One region of the Streptomyces sp. NPDC126499 genome, then DNA from elsewhere that is predicted to be linked to it. Evidence: riboswitches for the same ligand, from Rfam matches in the RefSeq annotation. Region 1 holds a riboswitch; each other region holds the start of a gene.
The links. Region 1 has a riboswitch for thiamine pyrophosphate ahead of thiC (phosphomethylpyrimidine synthase ThiC). Riboswitches for the same ligand answer to the same signal wherever they lie in the genome.
Positions count from the first base shown of each region.

Region 1 (7,724 bases):
AGACATGATCTGGCCAAGGGCAGGGGCGAACGAGCGATGAAGGCATTCCGACTGGACGAGCTGGAAGCGGAGCGGGCGGCCAACGAGGGCGCCTACCTCCAGTTCCTGCGCGAGCGGAACATGTCGGTCGGCCTGTACGCGCTCGACGCGGGCCAGTTGGACCCGCAGCGGCCGCACGGTCAGGACGAGGTGTACTTCGTGGTCAGCGGCCGGGCCGCGATCACGGTGGGGACGGAGACGACCCAGGTGGCGCGGGGCAGCGTGGTCTACGTGCCGGCCGGGGTGCCGCACAAGTTCCACCACATCACCGAGGACCTGCGGGTGATGGTGGTGTTCTCGCCGCCGGAGGCCTGAGACCTCTCCCCTTGACGGCCTTCCCGGCTCGGAACCGACCCCTTAGGGGGCGGATCAGGGAAGAGCGGGGGCCGCGAGGCCCCCGTTCGCCCGGTCCTCGCCCCTAGCATCGAGGGTGTCGGCGCACGGCGTGCCGGTGAGCCCTTCGGAGAAGAGGTAAGCGCAATGGCGGTGAAGGAGATTCTCGCGGGAATGCCGTGGTGGGTGAAGTGGGTCGCCATACCCCTCATCGCCCTGGTCGTCTTCGGCGGACTGATCACCAGCGTGCTGACCTTCGTGGTCGGGCTGCTCTTCAAGCTGCTGGTGTTCGTGGCGCTGGTCGGCGGTCTGATCTACGTGGTCCGGAAGTTCACGTCCTCGTCCACCTCGCGCGGGGACTGGTAACCCGGTTACCCGCTGGTATGAAGTCCGGTCCGGCGGTTAGCCCGGCCGAGCGAACGCCCGGATGGAAACGGGCTTTCCTCGCAGTGCCTGCCATTAGAGTGGAAATCCTCTGCCGCCCCGGGAACCACAGGCATGGACTCCGTGCCGACCAGCGTGATCGTGCCTGTCCCCGGACGGGTCCGCCACCGGACCCCACCGGTCCCAGGCCGCGGTGGGCGCGCGGGGGCGGCCCCCGCGGGCGGGTGCGACGCACTCGTCGACACGCCTGGGGGTGACCTTTGGCCACTGCTTCGCAGCCCGCTGCTCCTACCCTGATCGGCTCGGTCCAGCGGGCCCTGAGACTGCTGGAAGCCGTGGGCTCCCACGAGGACGGGGCGCCCGCCAAACAGCTCGCGCGCGAGGCGGGACTCCCGCTTCCCACCGCGTACCACCTGCTTCGCACCCTGACGCACGAGGGCTATCTGCGCCGCGAGAAGGGGGTGTTCGTCTTCGGTGACGCCGCCGGCCGTCTGGTCGGTGGCGGCGTTCTGCAGAATCGTCGCACCAAGATCGAAGACTCTCTCGCGCACTGGCGCGACGCCATCGGCGTCCCCGTCTACTTCGCCATCTACCGCGACGGCGAGATCGAGCTCGTCGCCGTGGCCGACACCCCCGCGGCCCCCGCCGTCGAGGAGTGGGCGGACTTCCGTGAGACCGGCCACGCGCACGCCATCGGGCAGTGTCTGCTGAGCCAACTGGATCTGAAGAGTCGTCAAGACCACCTCGACCGGCATCCGGTGGAAGCCCTGACGCCCTATACGGTGCGTAATCGCCGCGCCCTTTTGAACCGTTTGGGCGGAATGGGGAGGATGGAACCCCTGGTGGAGCGTCAGGAATATGCCCTGGGCACGGTATGCGCCGCCATTCCCCTCACCGCGGGGTCCACGGCGGCCGCGATGGCGATCTCGCTCCCTCTCCACCAGGAAGAACGGTTGCTCCCTGCAATCGGGCGGCTACAGAACGAGATCGGAAGGCTCTTCAGTTCCCTCGCCTTCTCTATCAGTATCTGAAAAATCACTCCTTGTGATCTGCTAGCGCGTGCAGCACGATGGCGCAAGAGGGCCATGAGGGATCATTCCTGGCCGTTTCGACCACAGCTTTCAGCGACGTTTCCACAACTGCCCATCCATTGCGGGGTACAAGATGCGAGAGACGGTTCAGGCCGAGGTCCTGATGAGCTTCCTCGTCTCCGAGGAGCTCTCCTTCAGGATCCCGGTGGAACTGCGATACGAGACCCGCGATCCCTATGCGGTGCGGATGACCTTCCACCTGCCCGGAGACGCACCCGTCACCTGGGCGTTCGGCAGGGAACTGCTGGTCGACGGGATCAACAGGCCCAGCGGTGACGGCGATGTGCACATCGCTCCGACGGAGCCCGAGGGGCTGTCGGACGTGGTGATCAGGCTCCAGGTCGGCAGCGACCGCGCCCTGTTCCGGGCGAGCGCGCCGCCGCTGGTCGCCTTCCTCGACCGTACGGACAAGCTCGTTCCGCTGGGACAGGAACGAACACTGGGCGACTTCGAGGACAACCTGGAGGCCGCGCTCGGACGGATCCTGGCGGAGGAGAACGCCGGCTGAGACCAGAGCACCGGTTGAGCCGGAAGGCCGACCGAGGTCAGAGCAGCAGCTGAGACCAGAGCACCCGTTGAGCCGGAACGCCGACCGAGGTCGGAGCATCGGCTGAGTCAGAGCATCTGCTGATGCCAGGGCGAGCGCCGGGTCACTTGGCCCGGCGACGCCGTCCGCCCCGTCCCTGCCGCTGTCCTCCGGCGCCCGGCCCCGACCCCGTCGGACCCGGCCCCGCCGGCCCCGGCCGGTCGGCCGAGACGACGAGCGCCGCCAGGCCGGTGGTGACCGGCACCGAGGCGACCAGACCGATCGAGCCGATCAGCGTGCGCACGATCTCCTCCGCGACCAGCTCGCTGTTGGCCACCGTCCCCACGCTGCTCTGCGCGATCGAGAACAGCAGGAGCAGGGGCAGGGCGGCACCGGCGTATGCCAGGACCAGGGTGTTGACCACCGAGGCGATGTGGTCGCGCCCGATCCGGATCCCGGCCCGGTACAGCGCCCGCGGCCCCATCCGCGGATCGGCCTGGTGCAGCTCCCACACCGCCGAGGTCTGGGTCACCGTCACGTCGTCGAGGACGCCGAGCGAGCCGATGATCACGCCGGCAAGGAGCAGGCCGGACATGTCGATGTCCGGATACAGCCCGTGGATGAGCCCGGTGTTGTCGTCCGTGTTGCCGCTGAGCGAGGCCCAGCCGATGAACAGCGAGCCGAGCAGCCCGATCAGCAGCAGCGAGACCAGGGTCCCGAGCACCGCGACCGAGGTGCGGGCCGAGAGGCCGTGGCACATGTAGAGGGCGATCAGCATGATCGCGCTCGATCCGACGACGGCGACCACCAGAGGGTTCGAACCTTGGAGGATCGCCGGGAGGATGAAGAGGGTCAGCACGAGGAAGCTCACGGCGAGCGCGATCAGCGCCATCAGCCCGCGCATCCGGCCGACGACCACCACGGCGAGCGCGAAGATGCCGGCGAGCAGGCCGATCGGCAGCTTCCGGTTCACGTCCGTGACGGAGTACTGCAGGTCGCGCGGCGCGTCCGGCGCGTACGCCACCACCACGCCCTGGCCCTCGTCGAGTTGCCGCGGGGCGTCCGGCTGGACGATCTCCACGAACTTCCGGCCCTTGTCCGGTCCGGTGGTGACCTCGACGGTCGCCTTCTCGCACTGCCCCTGCTGCGCCTGGACCGCCTCGCGGCCCTCCGGCGTGGAGGTGTCCCCGGTCGGCGGGACCTGGGCGGCGTTCACGTCCTTGCAGTCGACCCGTTCGACGGCGACCACCTTGCCCTGCTCGGTCTGCCGGTCGAAGCCGACGCCGGTGCGCTCGTGCGCCGGCGCGCCACCCGGCCACAGCGCCAGGAGCCCGACGACCACGGCGGTCGCGAAGGGGATCAGCACCGCGGCGATGACCTTGCGCAGATGCCGGGAGACCGGCGCGGCGGGGCCGTGGCTGTGCGCGTGGGAGTGCCCGTGGCCGGGCGCTCGGCCGGGCTCGTGGCCGTGCTCGTGGCCGTGCGGTTCGGGGGTCTGCTGCGAGGAGGTCACCGACCGATCATCGCAAGAACGTCGGGGGGCCCACTGTTCAGCACGCCCGGGATGACGCTAGCGTGGTGACACCTTTGCACACGCGGGAGCTCGGAGCACCGGGCTGAGAGGGCGCTGATCACCGTACGCACGTACGGGAAGAGGCTGCGCCGACCGCCGAACCTGTTACCGGGTAATGCCGGCGTAGGGAGATAGGTCTCATGACCCTTCAGGATGCACGCACGCCTGCCTCCAGCCAGGACGACCAGAGCGGCCGACCGGAGCGCACGCCCGGCTGGCACAAGGGATACGTCGAGGGTTCCCGCCCCGACATCCGGGTGCCCGTCCGGCAGGTGCACCTCACCAACGGCAAGGACGTGACGCTGTACGACACGTCAGGGCCGTACACCGACCCGACCATCGACACCGACGTACGGCGCGGGCTGCCGCCGCTGCGCGAGAACTGGATCATCGCGCGCGGCGACACCGAGGAGTATCCGGGCCGTCCCGTCCGTCCCGAGGACGACGGCATCAAGCACACCTCGCCGCGCGGCGGCGGGCTGAGGAACCTCGACGCGGTCTTCCCCGGGCGCCCCCGGCTGCCCCGCCGGGGCCGCGACGGCCAGGCCGTCACGCAGCTCGCGTACGCCCGCCGGGGCGAGATCACCCCGGAGATGGAGTACGTCGCCATCCGCGAGAACGTCTCTCCCGAGGTCGTACGGGAGGAGATCGCGGCGGGCCGCGCGGTGCTGCCGGCGAACGTCAACCACCCGGAGATCGAGCCGATGATCATCGGCAAGCGGTTCCTGGTGAAGGTCAACGCGAACATCGGCAACTCCGCGGTCACCTCCTCCATCGAGGAGGAGGTGGAGAAGATGACCTGGGCCACCAAGTGGGGCGCCGACACGGTCATGGACCTCTCCACCGGCCGGAACATCCACACCACCCGCGAGTGGGTGCTGCGCAACTCCCCCGTGCCGATCGGCACCGTGCCGCTCTACCAGGCGCTGGAGAAGGTCGACGGCAAGGCCGAGGAGCTGACCTGGGAGATTTACAAGGACACGGTCATCGAGCAGGCCGAACAGGGCGTCGACTACATGACCGTGCACGCCGGCGTGCTGCTGCCGTACGTGCCGCTGACCGCCCGCCGCAAGACCGGCATCGTCTCGCGCGGCGGCTCGATCATGGCCGCCTGGTGCCTCGCGCACCACAAGGAGAACTTCCTCTACACCCACTTCGAGGAGCTCTGCGAGATCCTGGCCGCGTACGACGTCACGTACTCGCTGGGCGACGGCCTGCGCCCCGGCTCGATCGCGGACGCCAACGACGAGGCGCAGTTCGCCGAGCTGCGCACGCTCGGCGAGCTGAACACGATCGCCAAGCGCCACAACGTGCAGACGATGATCGAGGGCCCGGGCCACGTCCCGATGCACAAGATCAAGGAGAACATCGACCTCCAGCAGGAGATCTGCGAGGAGGCGCCGTTCTACACGCTCGGCCCGCTGACCACGGACGTCGCCCCGGCGTACGACCACATCACCTCGGGCATCGGCGCGGCGATGATCGCCTGGTGGGGCACGGCGATGCTCTGCTACGTGACGCCGAAGGAGCACCTGGGCCTGCCCAACAAGGACGACGTGAAGACGGGCGTCATCACCTACAAGATCGCGGCGCACGCGGCGGACCTGGCCAAGGGCCACCCGGGCGCGCAGGAGTGGGACGACGCCCTGTCCGACGCGCGGTTCGAGTTCCGCTGGGAGGACCAGTTCAACCTGGCCCTCGACCCGGACACCGCCCGGGAGTTCCACGACGAGACGCTGCCGGCGGAGCCCGCGAAGACGGCGCACTTCTGCTCGATGTGCGGGCCGAAGTTCTGCTCGATGAAGATCTCCCAGGACATCCGCCGTGAACACGGCGGGGATCTGAAGGCGGACGAGATCGAGCAGGGCATGGCCGCGAAGTCGGCCGAGTTCGCGGCGTCGGGCAACCGGGTCTACCTGCCGATGGCGGAGTAGGGCGGGGACCGCCGGCGCCCGGCTCGCGCCCGTACGGCAACGGCCCGTCACCGGCCGGCACGGTCCTGCACCGGTCGACAGGGCCCTGCACGGACCGGCACCGTCCGGCACCGGCCCGCGACCCCGGGGGAGTCGCGGGCCGGCCCGTCTGTCGTACGGCGGCGTGGGCCCGTCGGCCGCGAACGTGCCGGGACACCTCGGCCTGACGGGCACGCGCGGGGATCAGCAGGTCGTTCACCTTCGCTGAGCGTCCCGCAGCCGTTCCACCTGGCGGCTGATCAGCTCGGTGGGGAACGACAGGTCTGCGCCTACGCTGAGCTCGGAGAACGTGACGATGGTGTTCCCCGCGCGTACGACGACGAACTGCTCGTTGCGGTCTCCGGGTTGTTCCGGTCCCTTCGGGATGACCTCCCTGAAGGCCACCGCTTCGTCGCCGACCTGCGGTGCTGCTTCCGCCTTCACCGTCGCCTTGAACTTCCCGGTATAGCCCTCGCCCTCGTACGACCGGCAGGTGGCGAGGGCCCGCTTGAGCTCCGCGAAAAGCTGTGCGGCTCTGCCGTCCTCGTAGGAGGCGAGTGTGGAGCCGCCTCCCATGACGTTCTCCTTCCAGTTGAAGGTCTGGAAGACGTGAGTGACCGAGCCCTTGCCCGTACGTACGTCGACGAGCGGCCGGCAGGAGGGTTCGGAAACAGGAGGGAAGGCGCGCCCGTTGCCCTCCGGCGCCGGTTCGTGCACCTCGACGGGCGGGTGGGCTTGCGGGACTTCCTCGTCCCTCAGGGCGAGTGTCCTGAGCTGGGCCGTCGTCAGGGGTGCGAGGGCGGCCTCGGCCGAAGGGGCGGTGGACGAGGCTCCGGCGGGGGTCGTCGGCTCCTGCGCCGGGGCACACCCTGACATGAGGGAGAGCCCGACGACAGCTGCTACGGCTGAGGTCGCCAGCCGTGTCGTGCGGACATGCATGACTCCCCCTGCGGACGGTATGAACGAGAGGCCGACGCTAGTGGCGCGAATAGCCGGTGACCAGGGGGTTTTCCATCACGGGCAGGGAGAGATCATGACCGTTGGCCGGGGTCGCGGTGGTCGGCAACGAGGTCTCGGTCGGCCCGGGGCCGTCATTCCGGGCGGGTCTCGGACGGGCCGAAGTCCGGGCTGGTGAAATCGGGGCTCGTGTAGCTCGGGCGGGGCGCCGGGGTGCCCGCGGCGGGGCTGGTGAAGTCGGGGCCGCTGTAGCCGACCTTGGGTATGCGGCCCGACGGGGGCGGGGACTGCCGTGGGAGGGGCGGGGCGGTGGCCGCCGAGGTCAGGGCCTCGCGGAGGAAGGGCAGGATGCCGCGGTCCAGGAGCGCCCGGCACCAGGCGTCCTTCGCGCGCGACAGCTCGTCGTCGGGGCTCGGGGCGGGGACCTGGGTGGCGCTGTTGCGCAACGCGGCCATGAGCAGGCCGACGGCGGCGAGGAGCAGGCCCGCCGCGCCCACGGCGCCGAAGAGGAGGCCGGCGGTGAGCAGGGTGTCGGCGAACGCGGGTGCCGGGTCGAGCATCTTCAGGACCGCGCCGACCAGCAGGAAGATGACCGCCGCCGTGCCCGCGAGGATCGGGGCGAGGACGGTGACGACGGCGACGGCGCCCGCACCGGCGGACTCGCCCAGCATCTCGGCGGTACCGGGAGCCGTCGAGCGGACCCGCTCGCGGACCTTGACGAAGTGGTCGTACTCGACCGCGGCGGCGGTCGTGATCAGCGCTGTCGCGTTCAGCGCCATCGCGCGCAGCTGGGCGGTGGTGAGCCGCTCGCCGACCCCGGCCAGATCCGGATGGTCCGGCGCGTTGCGCAGTGCGTCGTCGAGGATCCG
Region 1 covers NZ_JBEOUO010000006.1:136,122-143,845, forward strand. Annotated here, with positions in the region: gene ABTZ91_RS10905 (cupin domain-containing protein) at 37-354, shown strand; gene ABTZ91_RS10910 (DUF5326 family protein) at 520-738, shown strand; gene ABTZ91_RS10915 (helix-turn-helix domain-containing protein) at 1,017-1,787, shown strand; gene ABTZ91_RS10920 (SsgA family sporulation/cell division regulator) at 1,921-2,355, shown strand; gene ABTZ91_RS10925 (YibE/F family protein) at 2,498-3,886, opposite strand; TPP riboswitch at 3,959-4,093, shown strand; gene thiC (phosphomethylpyrimidine synthase ThiC) at 4,087-5,880, shown strand; gene ABTZ91_RS10935 (hypothetical protein) at 6,115-6,774, opposite strand; gene ABTZ91_RS10940 (hypothetical protein) at 6,990-7,724, opposite strand, start outside.

Region 2 (7,724 bases), on a different contig from region 1:
ATGGTGCCGGTGCCGGGACGGCCTGAAGGGCCGCCCCGGCACCCGCGGTGCTGTCGTGGGTCCGCTCGGCGAGCGTCCCCCGTGTTCGCGATGCCTCGGTGCGGCGCCGCGTCAGACGGCGAGCGCCTGGGCGCGGCGCTTCACCTCCGTGCCGCGATTCTCGCCGAGGGCCTGCGCGGGGGTGCCGGGCAGGGTCGGGTCGGGAGTGAAGAGCCACTCCAGCATCTCTTCGTCGGTGAAGCCGTCGTCCCGCAGGAGCGTCAGGGTGCCCGCGAGGCCCTTGACGACCTTGCCGCCCTGGATGAAGGCGGCAGGCACCTGCAGCGCCTTGTTCTCCCCACGGCGGACGGCGATGAGCTGGCCCTCCTTGACCAGCTGCCGCACGCGCGTCACCTCGACGTCGAGCATTTCCGCGATGTCGGGGAGGTAGAGCCAGGCGGGGACGAGAGCATCGATCTTTGCGTCAATCTCGGTCACGGGACAAGCGTGCCATCCCGGACTGACAGCCGGTAGTCGGGCCCTACCGGACTGCCGCCTTCAGGGGTACGGAGGGGTCCGCGGCCCGCTCCCGGTCGACGGGCGTGCCGTGCTCGATCAGCCGTCGCCCCTGGGCCAGGTCGCGGGGGCGGCCCACCGCCAGCAGGGCCACGAGCGCGTCGCCGCGCAGCCAGAGGACGGTCCAGGCCGCGTCGGCGGGGTCGCCGCGCCACAGCAGGGTGTCGGCGGCGCCGTGGTGCCCGGCGTACTGCACGAAACGGCCGAACTGCTCGGACCAGAAGTAGGGCACCGGGTCGTAGGGCGCGGCGGTCTCGCCGAGGATGTCGGCGGCGACGGTGCGGGGGCCCTGGAGGGCGTTGTCCCAGTGGTGGACCAGGAGCCGTTCGCCGTAACGGGCGGACGGGAAGGAGGCGCAGTCGCCGACCGCGTACACGTCGGGCAGCGTGGTGCGCAGGTGGTCGTCGGCGGTGAGCGCGCCGCTCGGGTCGAGGGCGGCCCCCGAGCCCGCGAGCCAGCCGGTGGCGGGGCGGGCGCCGATGCCGACGACGACGGCGTCGGCGGGCAGTTCGCGGGGCGCGGCGGCGGCGGAGGCGCGGTCGGAAACCGGGGTTTCCGCGCGGTCGGGGGCCTGGGCCGGGGCGGAGGCCCGGGTTCCCTCGGGGGCGGTGGTGGGGGCGAGGAGGACCCGTCCCTGCTCGACGCGCTCCACGCGTGCGTGGAGGAGGAGTTCGGTGCCGCTCTCGGCGTACCAGGCGGCCATCGGGGCGGTCACCTCGGCGGGCAGGGCGCCGGCGAGGGGCCGGTCCGCGGCCTCGACGACGGTGACGGCGCAGCCGGCCTCGCGGGCGGCGGTGGCGAACTCGGCGCCGATCCAGCCGGCGCCGACGACGACGATGTCGTGACGGCGTTCGAGGACCGGCTTGAGCCGGGCGGCGTCGTCGAGGGTGCGCAGCAGATGCACCCCGGGAACGCCCTCGCCGCCGGGCAGGGTGAGCGGCTGGGCGCCGGTGGCGACGACGAGCGTGTCGTACGGGACGGGGCCGGCCTCGGTGTCGACCTCGTGGTCGGCCGCGCGCAGTCCGGTGACCTCGACGCCGAGGCGGAGTTCGACGCCGAGGGCGTCGAAGTCGATGTCGAAGGCCGAGCCCTCGGCCGTGCCGAGCAGGACCGCCTTGGACAGCGGCGGCCGGTCGTAGGGCTGGTGGGGTTCGGCGCCGATGAGGGTGACCGGACCGGTGAAGCCCTGTTCGCGCAGGGCGACGGCGGTCTGGACCCCGGCCATGCCGGCGCCCACGATCACGACCCGCCGCTGTGTCCGCTGTGTCTGCTTCTGCTCGCTCACCCGATCACCTTACGCAGCTGACGCAACGTCAGGAAGGCAGCTGCTCGACGAAACTGGTGCCGGCGCCTTCCTGGGACTCCCATGCCCAGCTCTCCTCCAGCCGGAGGCGCCCGTCCGGCAGCTCCACCACGGTCGACACACAGTGCCCGGAAGAGGTGGATCCGTCCTGCTTCAACTGGACGTAGCGGAAGTCGAGCCGGTCCCCCGCGCGCGTGCCGACGAGACTTCCCCGGACCACGTCCCCGCCGGCGTACTCGGCCCAGATCCGGCCGTCCTCCTCGTGATACGTGAACCGGGTGCGGGTACCGACCTGGCCGGGGGCCTGGTCGGCGACGGGGGCGAAGACCAGTCCGTCGAGGGATCGCGCCACGTGGAGGCTCCCTTACGGGGTGTCGGGGGCGGGGGTTAGTCTGACCGTCAACGTAGAGCACTCGCGGGAGCCCGGACGCACCGGGCTGAGAGGGAGGCTGACCGGCCTCCGACCGTACGAACCTGATCCGGGTCATGCCGGCGAAGGGAGGGGCTGGACGCCCATGTCGCGTACACCGAGCACGTCCGACGTCCTCGTCATCGGGGGCGGCGTCATCGGTCTGGTCACGGCGTGGCGGGCCGCGCAGCGCGGGCTGCGCACCGCCGTGGCCGACCCCGAACCGGGCGGCGGGGCCGCCCGGGTGGCGGCGGGCATGCTCGCCGCCGTCACCGAGCTCCACTACGGCGAGGAGACCCTTCTCGGGCTCAACCTCGCCTCCGCCCGCCGCTATCCGGACTTCGTCGCCGAACTCGCCGAGACCACCGGCCACGACGTCGGCTACCGCGCGTGCGGCACCCTCGCCGTCGCGCTCGACGCCGACGACCGGGCCCACCTGCGCGAACTGCACGCCCTGCAGACCCGTTGCGGACTCGCCTCCGAGTGGCTGACCGGCCGCGAGTGCCGCCGCCTCGAACCGATGCTGGCCCCCGGCGTGCGGGGCGGGCTGCGCGTGGACGGCGACCACCAGGTCGATCCGCGCCGGCTCGCCGACGCGCTCGTGACCGCCTGCGAGCGGGCCGGGGTGGTCTTCCACCGTTCCACGGCGGAGCGGCTCACGGTGGTCGGCGACCGGGCCCGCGGCGCGGTCCTGGCCGACGGGACCGAGCGGGCGGCGGACCAGGTGGTGCTGGCCGCGGGCAGTCTGAGCGGCCGGCTCGCCGGCGTACCGGCGGACGTGCTGCCGCCCGTACGGCCCGTGAAGGGGCAGGTGCTGCGGCTGCGCGTGCCGCCCGCGTACGCGCCGTTCCTCTCCCGGACGGTCCGGGCGGTGGTGCGCGGCAGCCATGTCTACCTCGTCCCGCGCGAGAACGGCGAGCTCGTCGTCGGCGCCACCAGCGAGGAGCTCGGCTGGGACACGACCGTCACCGCGGGCGGGGTGTACGAGCTGCTGCGCGACGCGCACGAACTGGTGCCCGGCATCACCGAGCTGCCGCTCACCGAGACCCGCGCCGGGCTGCGGCCCGGCTCACCCGACAACGCGCCGCTGCTGGGCCCGAGCGCCCTGCCCGGACTGCACCTGGCCACCGGCCACTACCGCAACGGGGTGCTGCTCACCCCCGTCACCGGCGATGTCATGGCGGAGGCGCTCACGACCGGCACGCTGCCGGACGAGGCGCGCCCGTTCACCGCCCTTCGCTTCTCCTCCGCGCATCTGGAGCACGCATGAACGCATCCGTGAACACGTCCGCCGACGCATCCCTCACCGTGTCCGTCAATGGAGAGGCCCGCGTCCTGGCGGGCCCGGTCTCCCTCGACGCCCTCGTCGCCACCCTCACCACGGCCTCGGCCGGAGTGGCCGCCGCCGTCAACGAGACCGTCGTGCCGCGCGGCCGGTGGGCCACGACCGTGCTCGGCGACGGCGACCGGATCGAGGTCCTCACCGCGGTACAGGGAGGCTGAGCGCGATGTCCGACGACGTCTTCCTGCTCGGCGGTACGGAGTTCTCCTCCCGCCTGATCATGGGCACCGGCGGGGCGCCCAGCCTCGACGTGCTCGAACGCTCCCTCGTCGCCAGCGGCACGGAGCTGACCACCGTGGCCATGCGCCGCCTCGATCCGAACGTACGCGGCTCGGTGCTGTCGGTCCTGGAACGGCTGGGCATCCGGGTCCTGCCGAACACGGCGGGCTGCTACACGGCGGGCGAGGCGGTCCTGACGGCCCGGCTGGCCCGGGAGGCACTCGGCACGGAGTGGGTGAAGCTGGAGGTCATCGCCGACGAGCGGACCCTACTCCCGGACGGCGAGGAGCTGCTCGCGGCGGCGGAGACGCTGGTGGACGACGGTTTCATCGTCCTGCCGTACACGAATGACGACCCGGTGCTGGCCCGGAAGCTGGAGGACGCCGGCTGCGCCGCGATCATGCCGCTGGGTTCGCCCATCGGGTCCGGCCTCGGCATCCGCAACCCGCACAACTTCGAGCTGATCGTGGAGCGGGCGGGGGTGCCGGTGATCCTGGACGCGGGGGCGGGGACGGCGTCCGACGCGGCGCAGGCGATGGAGCTGGGGTGCGCGGCGGTGATGCTGGCCTCGGCCGTGACGCGGGCGCAGGAGCCGGTGCTGATGGCGGAGGCGATGCGGCACGCGGTCGAGGCGGGGCGCCTGGCGTACCGTGCGGGGCGCATCCCGCGCCGCCACTTCGCGGAGGCGTCGTCCCCGCGCGACGGCCGCGCCCACCTGGACCCCGAACGCCCGGCCTTCTGACCGACGGGTCTCCTCCCCCGCCCCCTTCCCGGGGGTGGGGGCGTTTCCCGGGGCTCCGCGGCCCGGCCCCCTTGCCAGGGCCGCCCCCTGGCCCGGCCCCTGGCCCCGCGCCAGGGCGGTCTCCCGCCGAGGCCCGCGTCACAGGTGCGCTGCAACCCCACGGGGGCGGGCCGGGAGGGTGGCCCGCCCTCGTAGACTCGACGGGTGGACACGACCCTCCAGGACCCCCTCGTCGGGCGGCTGCTCGACGGCCGCTACCGCGTCGAGGCGCGGGTGGCCGTCGGTGGGATGGCCACGGTCTACCGGGCCGTGGACACCCGACTCGACCGGGTGCTCGCGCTCAAGGTGATGCACCCGGACCTGGCCACGGACGCCGCGTTCGTGGAGCGGTTCATGCGCGAGGCCAAGTCCGTCGCGCGGCTCGCGCACCCGAACGTGGTCGGGGTCTTCGACCAGGGCGCGGACGGGGCGTACGTGTACCTGGCGATGGAGTACGTCGCCGGATGCACGCTGCGCGACGTGCTGCGCGAGCGCGGTGCGCTCCAGCCCCGTGCGGCGCTGGACGTGCTGGAGCCGGTGCTCGCCGCGCTGGGGGCCGCGCACCGGGCCGGGTTCGTGCACCGGGACATGAAGCCGGAGAACGTCCTGATCGGGGACGACGGCCGGGTGAAGGTGGCCGACTTCGGGCTGGTGCGCGCCGTGGGCTCGGCCACGGACACCACCGGTGCCGTCCTCGGCACCGTGTCGTACCTCGCGCCGGAGCAGATCGAGCACGGCACCGCCGACACCCGCGCCGACGTGTACGCGTGCGGTGTCGTCCTCTACGAGATGCTGACGGGCGCCAAGCCGCACTCCGGGGACACCCCCGCCCAGGTCCTGTACCGGCATCTGAACACCGACGTCCCGGCGCCCTCCGCCGTCGTCCCGGGCCTGCCCGCGGAGCTGGACGAGCTGGTGGCGAGCGCCACCGCGCGGGACCCCGAGGCCCGCCCGTACGACGCGGTCGCGCTGCTGGCCCTGACCCGTGAGGCGCGCGCCGCCCTCAGCGAGGAGCAGCTGGACGCCGTACCGCCGCAGGCCCGGGACGGGGCACGGAGCCACGCGGAGGACCGGACCAGCGTGATTCCGCGGATCCGTCCGCTGCCGGTCGAGCACACGAGCCGGCTGCCCGCTCCCCCGGTTCCCGATCCGGCCCCGGGCCCGGTCGCGGCGCCCCGCCGCCGGGCGTTCCTGGTCGTCGCCGCCGTCCTGCTGGCCCTCGGCCTCGGGACGGGTGTCTGGTACATCAACTCGGGCCAGTTCACGCGCGTCCCCGCCGTCCTCGGCCAGACCGAGGCGCAGGCCACGCAGCGGCTCGCCGACGCCGGTCTCGACGTCGGCACCACCGAGCGCGCGTACAGCGACGTGTACGAGCGCGGCACGGTCATGGCCGTCGACCCGGCGCCCGGCGAGCGGATCCGCGGCAACGACACGGTGACGCTCACCCTCTCGCGCGGGCCGAGGATCGTGAAGGTGCCGAACCTGAAGGGCACACCGCTCGCGGAGGCGAAGAAGACGCTGGCCGAGGAGGGCCTGGCGCCGGGCGTGATCACGTACGCCTTCAGCCCGTCCGTCGCCCAGGGCGCGGTGATCGGCTCCGATCCGGAGCCCGGCACCGAGCGGAGCCCGGACTCGGCGGTCGCCCTGGTGGTCAGCAAGGGCGTGCCGATCGAGATCCCGGACGTCACCGGCGAGTCGGTGCCGGACGCCACGGCCACGCTCCAGGCGGCGGGCCTCAAGGTGGCGGTGGCGGCGGAGCGGATCCACTCCCCGGAGGACCCGGGCGCGGTGGCCGCGCAGTCCCTCGCCGAGGGCAGCCGGGCCGCCAAGGGCGACACGATCACCCTGACCGTGTCCAAGGGGCCCCGGATGACCGAGGTCCCGGACGTCGTCGGCATGAAGACGGACGAGGCCCGCGGCGAGCTGGAGGCGGCCGGCTTCCAGGTGAAGGTCGAGAAGACCTTCCCGTTCCTCGGCGACACCGTCACCGGCCAGTCCGTCGAGGGCGGCTCGGACGCCGCCGAGGGCTCGACCATCACCATCACGATCAAGGGACTGTAGAGACTCATGCGCAACCCCGTCGGCGGCCATGTCCCCGTGGCCGGCGGCCTCGCCAGAACCGGTCTCGGCTACGCACGCGAGCTCGGGGCCGAGGCCGTGCAGGTCTTCGTCGCCAATCCGCGCGGCTGGGCCACCCCGGCCGGCAATCCGGCCCAGGACGAGCTGTTCCGGGCCGGCTGCGAGGCCGAGGGGATCTCCGCCTGGGTGCACGCCCCGTACCTGATCAACTTCGGCTCCCACACCGAGGCGACGGTGGACAGGTCGGTGGAGTCGCTGCGCCACTCGCTGCGCCGCGGCCGGGAGATCGGCGCGAAGGGGGTCGTGGTGCACACCGGTTCGGCGACCGGTGGCCGCCCGCGCGCGGAGGCGCTCGCGCAGGTGCGGGAGCGGATGCTGCCGCTGCTCGACGAGCTGACGCACGAGGACGACCCGTATCTGCTCATCGAGTCGACGGCCGGGCAGGGTTCCTCCCTGTGCTCGCGGGCGGAGGACTTCGGCCCGTACTTCGACGCCCTGGAGCGGCATCCGAAGCTGGGCATCTGCCTCGACACCTGCCACATCTTCGCCGCCGGCCACGACCTGACGGGCCCGGACGGCGCGACCCGCACCCTCGACGAGCTGGTGGAAGTGGTCGGCGAGGGCCGGCTGAAGCTCATCCACGCCAACGACTCGAAGGACGTCGTGGGGGCGCACAAGGACCGGCACGCGAACATCGGCGCGGGGCACATCGGACAGGAGGCCTTCGGGAACCTGCTGGGGCATCCGGCCACCGCGGGCGTCCCGTTGATCATCGAGACGCCGGGCGGGACGCAGGGGCACAAGGCGGACGTGGAGCTGCTGAAGAAGCTGCGGTGACGGACCGCGCGGAAAACCGCGTTGAGGAATACCCTAGGGGGGTATAAGTTCCTGCGTACGGAGGAACCGCTACCCGAACTTGGGGGCACCCATGCAGCACGACGCGCACGCCCACCACCAGCAGCACACCCCGGAACACCACCAGCAGCACCAGGGCCACCACCAGCACCACGGACACGGCGACGGACACGGACAGGGA
Region 2 covers NZ_JBEOUO010000010.1:162,689-170,412, reverse strand. Annotated here, with positions in the region: gene ABTZ91_RS17455 (Rv2175c family DNA-binding protein) at 112-477, opposite strand; gene ABTZ91_RS17450 (FAD-dependent oxidoreductase) at 521-1,840, opposite strand; gene ABTZ91_RS17445 (hypothetical protein) at 1,869-2,210, opposite strand; TPP riboswitch at 2,264-2,376, shown strand; gene thiO (glycine oxidase ThiO) at 2,374-3,537, shown strand; gene thiS (sulfur carrier protein ThiS) at 3,534-3,770, shown strand; gene ABTZ91_RS17430 (thiazole synthase) at 3,776-4,570, shown strand; gene pknB (Stk1 family PASTA domain-containing Ser/Thr kinase) at 4,775-6,670, shown strand; gene ABTZ91_RS17420 (deoxyribonuclease IV) at 6,677-7,525, shown strand; gene ABTZ91_RS17415 (DUF4396 domain-containing protein) at 7,617-7,724, shown strand, end outside.
Region 2: another riboswitch for thiamine pyrophosphate. It lies ahead of thiO (glycine oxidase ThiO); the one in region 1 lies ahead of thiC (phosphomethylpyrimidine synthase ThiC).

Region 3 (7,724 bases), on a different contig from region 1:
TGGAGTACGCGGGGCCGCCGAGGATCTGCACGATGCCGAAGGAGCTCGCGGTGAACAGGAACACCATGAGCGCGGCGGCGGCGACGGCCGGCCCGAGCGCGGGCAGCGTCACGGTCCGCCAGGCCGTCCAGCGGGAGGCGCCGAGGACGCGCGCGGCCTCCTCCTGGCGCGGGTCGAGCTGCGCCCACAGGCCGCCGACGGTGCGGACGACGACCGCGTAGTTGAAGAAGACATGGGCGAGGAGGATGGCCCACACGCCGGTGTCGAGCCGTACGCCCCACAGCTCGTCGAGCAGCCCGCGCCGCCCGACGAGCGCGAGGAACGCGGTGCCGACCATGACGGTGGGCAGGACGAACGGCACGGTCACGACGGCCCGCAGGATCCGCTTGCCGGGGAAGTCGAAGCGGGCCAGGACATACGCGCCGGGGAGGGCGACGAGCAGGGTCAGCGCGGTGGAGGCGAGGGCCTGCCACAGCGTGAACCACAGCACGTCGAGGATGTCCGGCCTGCTCAGCGTCTCGCCGAACCGGCCGAGCTCCCACCGACCCTCCGGCCTGAGCCCGCGCTCGACGATCGAGACGACGGGCCAGGCGAAGAAGACCGCGAAGAAGGCGACGGGCAGCAGCATCAGCCCCAGCCGCGCCGCGCCTCCCCCGCGGCCGCCGGCAAGGCGGCCCCGGCGGACTACTTCAGGACGAGCGAGGTCCACTGCTGAATCCACTGCTCGCGCTTCTCGGCGATCTTCTCCGGCGCCATCGTCTCCGGCTTGTCGATCACCACACCGTGCTTCGTGAACAGCTCCGGCAGCGTCGCGTCGTTCGTCACCGGGTTGACGAACATCTGCAGCGGCATGTCGTCCTGGAACTTCTTGGAGATCAGGAAGTCGATCAGCGCCTTGCCGCCCTCGGGGTTCTTCGCCCCGTTCAGCAGGCCCGCGAACTCCGTCTGCCGGAAGCAGGTGCCCGTGGAGACGCCGGTGGGGGCGACCTTGGGCTGCGGCTCGGAGTACAGCACCTCGACCGGCGGGGAGGAGGCGTAGGAGACGACGAGCGGACGGTCGCCCTTGGCCTTCTTGCCGCCTGCGGAGCCGGAGAACTCCTGGTTGTAGGCGAGCTCCCAGCTGTCGACCGTCTTCACCCCGTTGGCCTTGAGCTTCTTCCAGTAGCCCTGCCAGCCTTCTCCGGAGGCTTCGCCCTGGGAGGCGCCCCCATCGCCGTACTTCGCGGCGGTGGCGAGCAGGAAGCCGAGGCCCGGGGAGGAGCGCTCGGGGTTCTCGACGACGAGGAGATCCTTGTACGCGGGCTTCGCCAGGTCGTCGAAGGTCTGCGGCGGCGCCAGCTTCTTGTCGGCGAAGTACTGCTTGTCGTAGTTGACGCAGATGTCACCGGAGTCGACCGGGGTGACCCGGTGCTGCTCCTTGTCGAGCTGGAGCGCGGCGGGGATCCGGTCCAGGCCCTTCGCCTCGTACGGGACGAAGATGCCGTTGTCGAGGGCGCGGGACAGCAGGGTGTTGTCGACGCCGAAGAAGACGTCGCCCTGCGGGGCGCCCTTGGTGAGGATCTCCTTGTTGACGGCCTCGCCGGCGTCACCGCTCTTGAGCACCTTCACGGTGAAACCGGTCTGCCGGGTGAACTCCGCCAGGACCTCCTTGGAGGCGTTGAAGGAGTCGTGGCTGACCAGGGTGACGGTCTTGGGCGCGGGGCCGCCGCTCTTGCCGGCCGCGTCCCGCGCGTCCTCGGTGCCGCAGGCGGCGAGCGTGGTGACGCCGAGCGCCGCGACGAGCGCGGCGGCGGCTGCCTTCGTGGTGTTCACGTGAATTCCTCCTGGGGGTGACCAGGAAGAGACGCGGCCCCGCCCGCGTCCGGGGACACCGGACGCGGGCAGGGCGCAACAGCTCGAGTTACGACCGAACTTCCTACCCAGAATGACCTGGGCGAGGTTCAGAGGGTCTGCGGCCACGTGCTCGTCTTCCCAGCATGTGCCGCACTCTCAGCGCTGTGGCGCTCCCCTGTCGGAATATGCAGATGTGTTCGAGCTCAGAGTACAAGGTCAGCGTTCGGCGGCCGCGAGCTGTCCACAGGCACCGTCGATCTCCTGCCCACGGGTGTCGCGGACGGTGACGGGCACGCCGTGGGCGGCGATGGCCTCGACGAACGCCTTCTCGTCCTCGGGCCGGGACGCCGTCCACTTCGAGCCGGGCGTCGGGTTCAGCGGGATCAGGTTGACGTGCACCCTCTTGCCCTTGAGCAGCCGGCCCAGGAGGTCACCGCGCCAGGCCTGGTCGTTGATGTCCCTGATCAGCGCGTACTCGATGGAGATCCGGCGCCCCGACTTCTCCGCGTACTCCCACGCCGCGTCCAGGACCTCGCGGACCTTCCAGCGGGTGTTCACGGGCACCAGGGTGTCGCGCAGCTCGTCGTCCGGCGCGTGCAGCGACACGGCGAGGCGGCACTTGAAGCCCTCGTCGGCGAACCGCAGCATCGCCGGGACCAGGCCGACGGTGGACACGGTGATCCCGCGCTGCGACAGGCCGAGGCCGTCGGGCTCGGGGTCGGTCAGGCGGCGGATGGCACCGACGACCCGCTTGTAGTTCGCGAGCGGCTCGCCCATCCCCATGAAGACGATGTTCGAAAGCCGCGCAGGACCCCCGGGCACCTCCCCGTCGCGCAGCGCGCGCATGCCGTCGACGATCTGGTGCACGATCTCCGCCGTCGACAGGTTCCGGTCGAGACCGGCCTGGCCGGTGGCGCAGAACGGGCAGTTCATACCGCAGCCGGCCTGCGAGGAGATGCACATGGTCACCCGGTCCGGGTAGCGCATGAGCACCGACTCGACGAGCGTCCCGTCGTGCAGCCGCCACAGCGTCTTACGGGTGGTGTCGTCGTCGCACGACACGTGCCGCACGACCGACATCAGATCGGGCAGCAGCTCCGCGGCCAGCTTCTCGCGCGAGGCGGCGGGAATGTCGGTCCACTCCGCCGGGTCGTGCGCGTACCGGGCGAAATAGTGCGTGGACAGCTGCTTGGCGCGGAACGGCTTCTCACCGATCGCGGCGACCGCCTCCTTCCGCTCGGCGGGCGTGAGGTCGGCGAGGTGCCGCGGGGGCTGCTTGGCTCCGCGCGGGGCGACGAAAGTGAGTTCTCCGGGAAGCGGGCGGGCCACGGCGGGTGTCTCCTCAGTACGACGAGGTCCGACATCCCGCGGCGGCGGGGAGCACGGCAACACGGTGCCGAAGCCAGGAGACCTCACTGGACCGTCCCCACGGTGGCGGGGACTGCGAAGGGCCCGCGACACCGGTCGCGAGCCCTTCCAGAGTACCTGCTGTCCGTCAACCGCTTCCGACGAACAGCACCAGCAGCAGCCACACCACCGGCGCCGTCGGCAGCAGCGAGTCCAGACGGTCCATGATGCCGCCGTGGCCCGGCAGCAGCGTGCCCATGTCCTTGATGCCGAGGTCACGCTTGATCATCGACTCGCCCAGGTCGCCCAGCGTCGCGCTCGCCGCGACCGCGAGGCCCAGGAGCAGACCCTGCCACCAGGTGCCGCCGTCGATCAGGAACTCCATGCACAGCGCGCCCGCCGCCATGGCGAACGCGACCGCGCCGAGCAGACCCTCCCGGGTCTTGCCGGGGCTGATCCGCGGGGCCAGCTTGTGCCGCCCGAAACGCCAGCCGACCGCGTACGCGCCGGTGTCGCTGACCACCGTCAGGACCAGGAAGGTCAGCACCCGCCACGGGCCGTCGCCGGCGGTCAGCATCAGCGCCACGAACGTCGCCAGGAACGGCACGTAGAAGGCGGCGAAGACCCCCGCGGTGACGTCCTTCAGATAACGCTCGGGCGGCTCCGTCATCCGCCACACGAGCACCGCGAGCGCCGTGAGCGCCATCGCCACCCACGCGCCCTCCGGACCCCGCACGTAACCGGCGACGACCATCGCCGCACCGCCGACCGCGAGCGGGACCAGCGGAGCCTTGATGCCCTTGCGTTCCTGGAGGCGGGAGGTCAGCTCCCACAGCCCGACCACGACGGCGACCGCTATCACACCGACGAACGCCGCCTTCCAGATGAACAGCGACGCGATGATGACGGCGCCGAGACCGAGACCGACTCCTATGGCCGCACCCAGGTCACGGCCCGCACTCTTCTTCTGCCGCGGCTGCTGCCGGGGCGCAGGGGCGGGCTGGGACGGGCTGGACATGGGCTCCTGCGGATGCTCGTGCGGCGTCTCGTCACGGAACAGGGGACCGCTCGGCTGAGCGGCCCCCCGGTCGTGATCGTCCTGGTTGTCGCCGGCGGGAACGTCGGACACGATGGGCATGGGCCGAGTCTGCGCCGCCTGCCGCCCGTCGTAGGCGGGACCCGCCGGGGCAGGCCCCTGGTCGGGCCCCCCGAAGCCGGAAGCGGCCGGGGCCCTCCAGGAAGAGTCGTTCATCAGACCTCGAGCAGCTCGGCTTCCTTGTGCTTGAGCAGCTCGTCCACCTGCGCGACGTACTTCGCGGTGGTGTCGTCGAGCTCCTTCTCCGCGCGGCGGCCCTCGTCCTCGCCGACCTCGCCGTCCTTGACGGCCTTGTCGATCGCGTCCTTGGCCTTGCGGCGCACCGAGCGGATCGAGACCTTCGAGTCCTCGGCCTTGCCCTTGGCGACCTTGATGTACTCGCGGCGGCGCTCCTCGGTCAGCTCGGGGAACACCACCCGGATGATGTTGCCGTCGTTGCTCGGGTTGACGCCGAGGTCCGAGTCGCGGATGGCCTGCTCGATGTTGCGCAGCGCGCTCTTGTCGAACGGGGTCACCACGGCCATGCGCGGCTCCGGCACCGAGAACGACGCCAGCTGGTTGATGGGCGTGATCGCACCGTAGTAGTCGGCCACGATCTTGTTGAACATCGCCGGGTGCGCACGGCCGGTGCGGATCGCGGCGAAGTCCTCCTTGGCGACCACGACCGCCTTCTCCATCTTCTCCTCGGCCTCGAGGAGGGTCTCTTCGATCACCACTTGCTCCTGCGTGTCGTCGCGTTGTGTCCTGCACGGTGTACGACCGGCAGGGCTCTGTCCATCCCCCTCGCGGGGCGGTTCCCGGTTCGGGTCAGGCCCGGGTGCCCTGGTCGCTCACGAGCGTGCCGATCTTCTCACCCTTCACCGCGCGCGCGATATTGCCCTCGGCGAGCAGTTCGAAGACGAGGATCGGAAGGTTGTTGTCACGGCACAGGGTGATGGCGGTGGCGTCGGCGACCTTCAGGTCGCGGGAGAGCACCTCGCCGTACTCCAGCGCGTCGAACTTCACCGCGTCCGGGTTGGTCTTCGGATCGGAGTCGTAGACACCGTCGACGCCGTTCTTGCCCATGAGCAGGGCCTCGGCGTCGATCTCGAGCGCCCGCTGCGCGGCGGTCGTGTCGGTGGAGAAGTACGGCATGCCCATACCGGCACCGAAGATGACCACGCGGCCCTTCTCCAGGTGGCGCACGGCACGCAGCGGAATGTACGGCTCGGCGACCTGCCCCATGGTGATGGCGGTCTGGACGCGGGAGTCGATGCCCTCCTTCTCCAGGAAGTCCTGGAGGGCGAGGCAGTTCATCACGGTGCCGAGCATGCCCATGTAGTCGGAGCGGGCCCGGTCCATGCCGCGCTGCTGAAGCTCGGCGCCGCGGAAGAAGTTGCCTCCGCCGATCACGATCGCGATCTGGGCGCCGTCGCGGACGACAGCGGCGATCTCGCGCGCGATGGCGTGTACGACATCCGGGTCGACCCCGAGGCCGGTACCCCCGGAGAAAGCCTCACCGGACAGCTTCAACATGAAGCGGCCGGCCTTTTTGCCGTTGTTGTCGTCGCCCTGTGCGGCGCCCTGATTCATTGGAGATCTCCTCGTGCACATACGAAGAAGGCCATTGCCCTGGGGTCCTTGCGGTTTCCCGTACGGCAATGGCCTCCTCGTCAGATCTGCGGCCGTCCGGCGCGTACGCCGGCGGCTGCCTCAGACCCTACCGGGGTCCGGTGTCCGTTGCGTACGGACTCAGATGCCGACCTTGATGCGGGTGAAGCGCTTCAGGGTGACACCGGCCTCGTCCAGGATCTGCTGGACGGACTTCTTGTTGTCAAGGGCGTACGGCTGACCGAGCAGCGTGGCGTCCTTGAAGAAGCCGTTCACACGACCCTCGACGATCTTGGCGATCGCGGCCTCGGGCTTGCCCTCGGCGCGGGTGGTCTCCTCGGCGATGCGACGCTCGGACTCGACGACCTCGGCCGGGACGTCCTCGCGGGTGAGGTACTTCGGGGCGAACGCGGCGATGTGCTGCGCTACACCCTTGGCGACCTCGGCGTTCTCCTTGTCGAGCTCGACCAGGACACCGATCTGCGGCGGCAGGTCGGGCATCGTGCGGTGCATGTACGCGGAGACGTAGCCGTCGGCGTACTGCGCGAAGCGGTCGAGGACGATCTTCTCGCCGAGGTTGGCGTTGGCCTCGTCGACGTACGCCTGCACGGTCTTGCCGGGCTCGATCTCGGAGGCGAGCAGCGCCTCGATGTCGGCCGGGGAGGTGGCGGCGACGTGCGCGGCGAGCGCGTTGGCGACGGCCAGGAACTTCTCACCCTTGGCGACGAAGTCCGTCTCGCACTTCAGCTCGACGAGGACACCGGAGGTGTTGTCGTCGGCGATGAGGGAGACCACGGCACCGTTCTCGGCGGAGCGGCCCTCGCGCTTGGCGACACCCTTCTGGCCCTTGATGCGCAGGGCCTCGACGGCCTTGTCGACGTCGCCGTCGGCCTCGTCCAGGGCCTTCTTGCAGTCCATCATGCCGGCGCCGGTGAGCTCGCGGAGCTTCTTGACGTCAGCGGCGGTGTAGTTCGCCATGAGTCTTTTTCTCTCTCGAAGTCTGAAAGATCGGGCGGGTCCACGGGTGGACGGCGGGAGCAGCACGTGCCCCCGCCGTCGTCACCCGAAGGTCCTCAGGGACCGGAAGGGTCAGGCCTGCTCGGCGTCGGCGGCCGGCGCCTCGGCGGCAACCTCGGCCTCGGCGGCCGGAGCCTCGGCAGCGGCCTCGGCGGCCGGGGCCTCGTCAGCCTTCTTGTCGCCCTCGAGCAGGTCGCGCTCCCACTCGGCGAGAGGCTCGCCCGCGGCCTTCTCGCCCGGCTTCGAGTCGCCGGTCGCGGCGCCGGAACGGGCGATGAGGCCCTCGGCGACGGCGTCGGCGATCACGCGGGTGAGCAGGGTGACGGAGCGGATCGCGTCGTCGTTGCCCGGGATCTTGTAGTCGACCTCGTCGGGGTCGCAGTTGGTGTCGAGGATCGCGACGACCGGGATGTGGAGCTTGCGCGCCTCACCGACGGCGATGTGCTCCTTCTTGGTGTCGACGATCCAGACGGCGCTCGGCACCTTCTGCATCTCGCGGATACCACCGAGGGTCTTCTCCAGCTTGGCCTTCTCGCGGGAGAGGACCAGGAGCTCCTTCTTGGTGAGGCCGGAGGCGGCCACGTCCTCGAAGTCGATCTGCTCGAGCTCCTTGAGGCGCTGCAGACGCTTGTAGACGGTCGAGAAGTTGGTGAGCATGCCACCCAGCCAGCGCTGGTTCACGTACGGCATGCCGACACGGGTCGCCTGCTCGGCGATGGCCTCCTGGGCCTGCTTCTTCGTACCGACGAACATGATGGAGCCGCCGTGCGCGACGGTCTCCTTGACGAACTCGTAGGCGCGGTCGATGTACGACAGCGACTGGAGCAGGTCGATGATGTAG
Region 3 covers NZ_JBEOUO010000024.1:32,297-40,020, forward strand. Annotated here, with positions in the region: gene ABTZ91_RS28020 (iron ABC transporter permease) at 1-628, opposite strand, end outside; gene ABTZ91_RS28025 (thiamine ABC transporter substrate-binding protein) at 685-1,812, opposite strand; TPP riboswitch at 1,895-2,020, opposite strand; gene rlmN (23S rRNA (adenine(2503)-C(2))-methyltransferase RlmN) at 2,050-3,162, opposite strand; gene ABTZ91_RS28035 (phosphatidate cytidylyltransferase) at 3,329-4,432, opposite strand; gene frr (ribosome recycling factor) at 4,432-4,989, opposite strand; gene pyrH (UMP kinase) at 5,084-5,848, opposite strand; gene tsf (translation elongation factor Ts) at 6,008-6,844, opposite strand; gene rpsB (30S ribosomal protein S2) at 6,956-7,724, opposite strand, start outside.
Region 3: another riboswitch for thiamine pyrophosphate. It lies ahead of ABTZ91_RS28025 (thiamine ABC transporter substrate-binding protein); the one in region 1 lies ahead of thiC (phosphomethylpyrimidine synthase ThiC).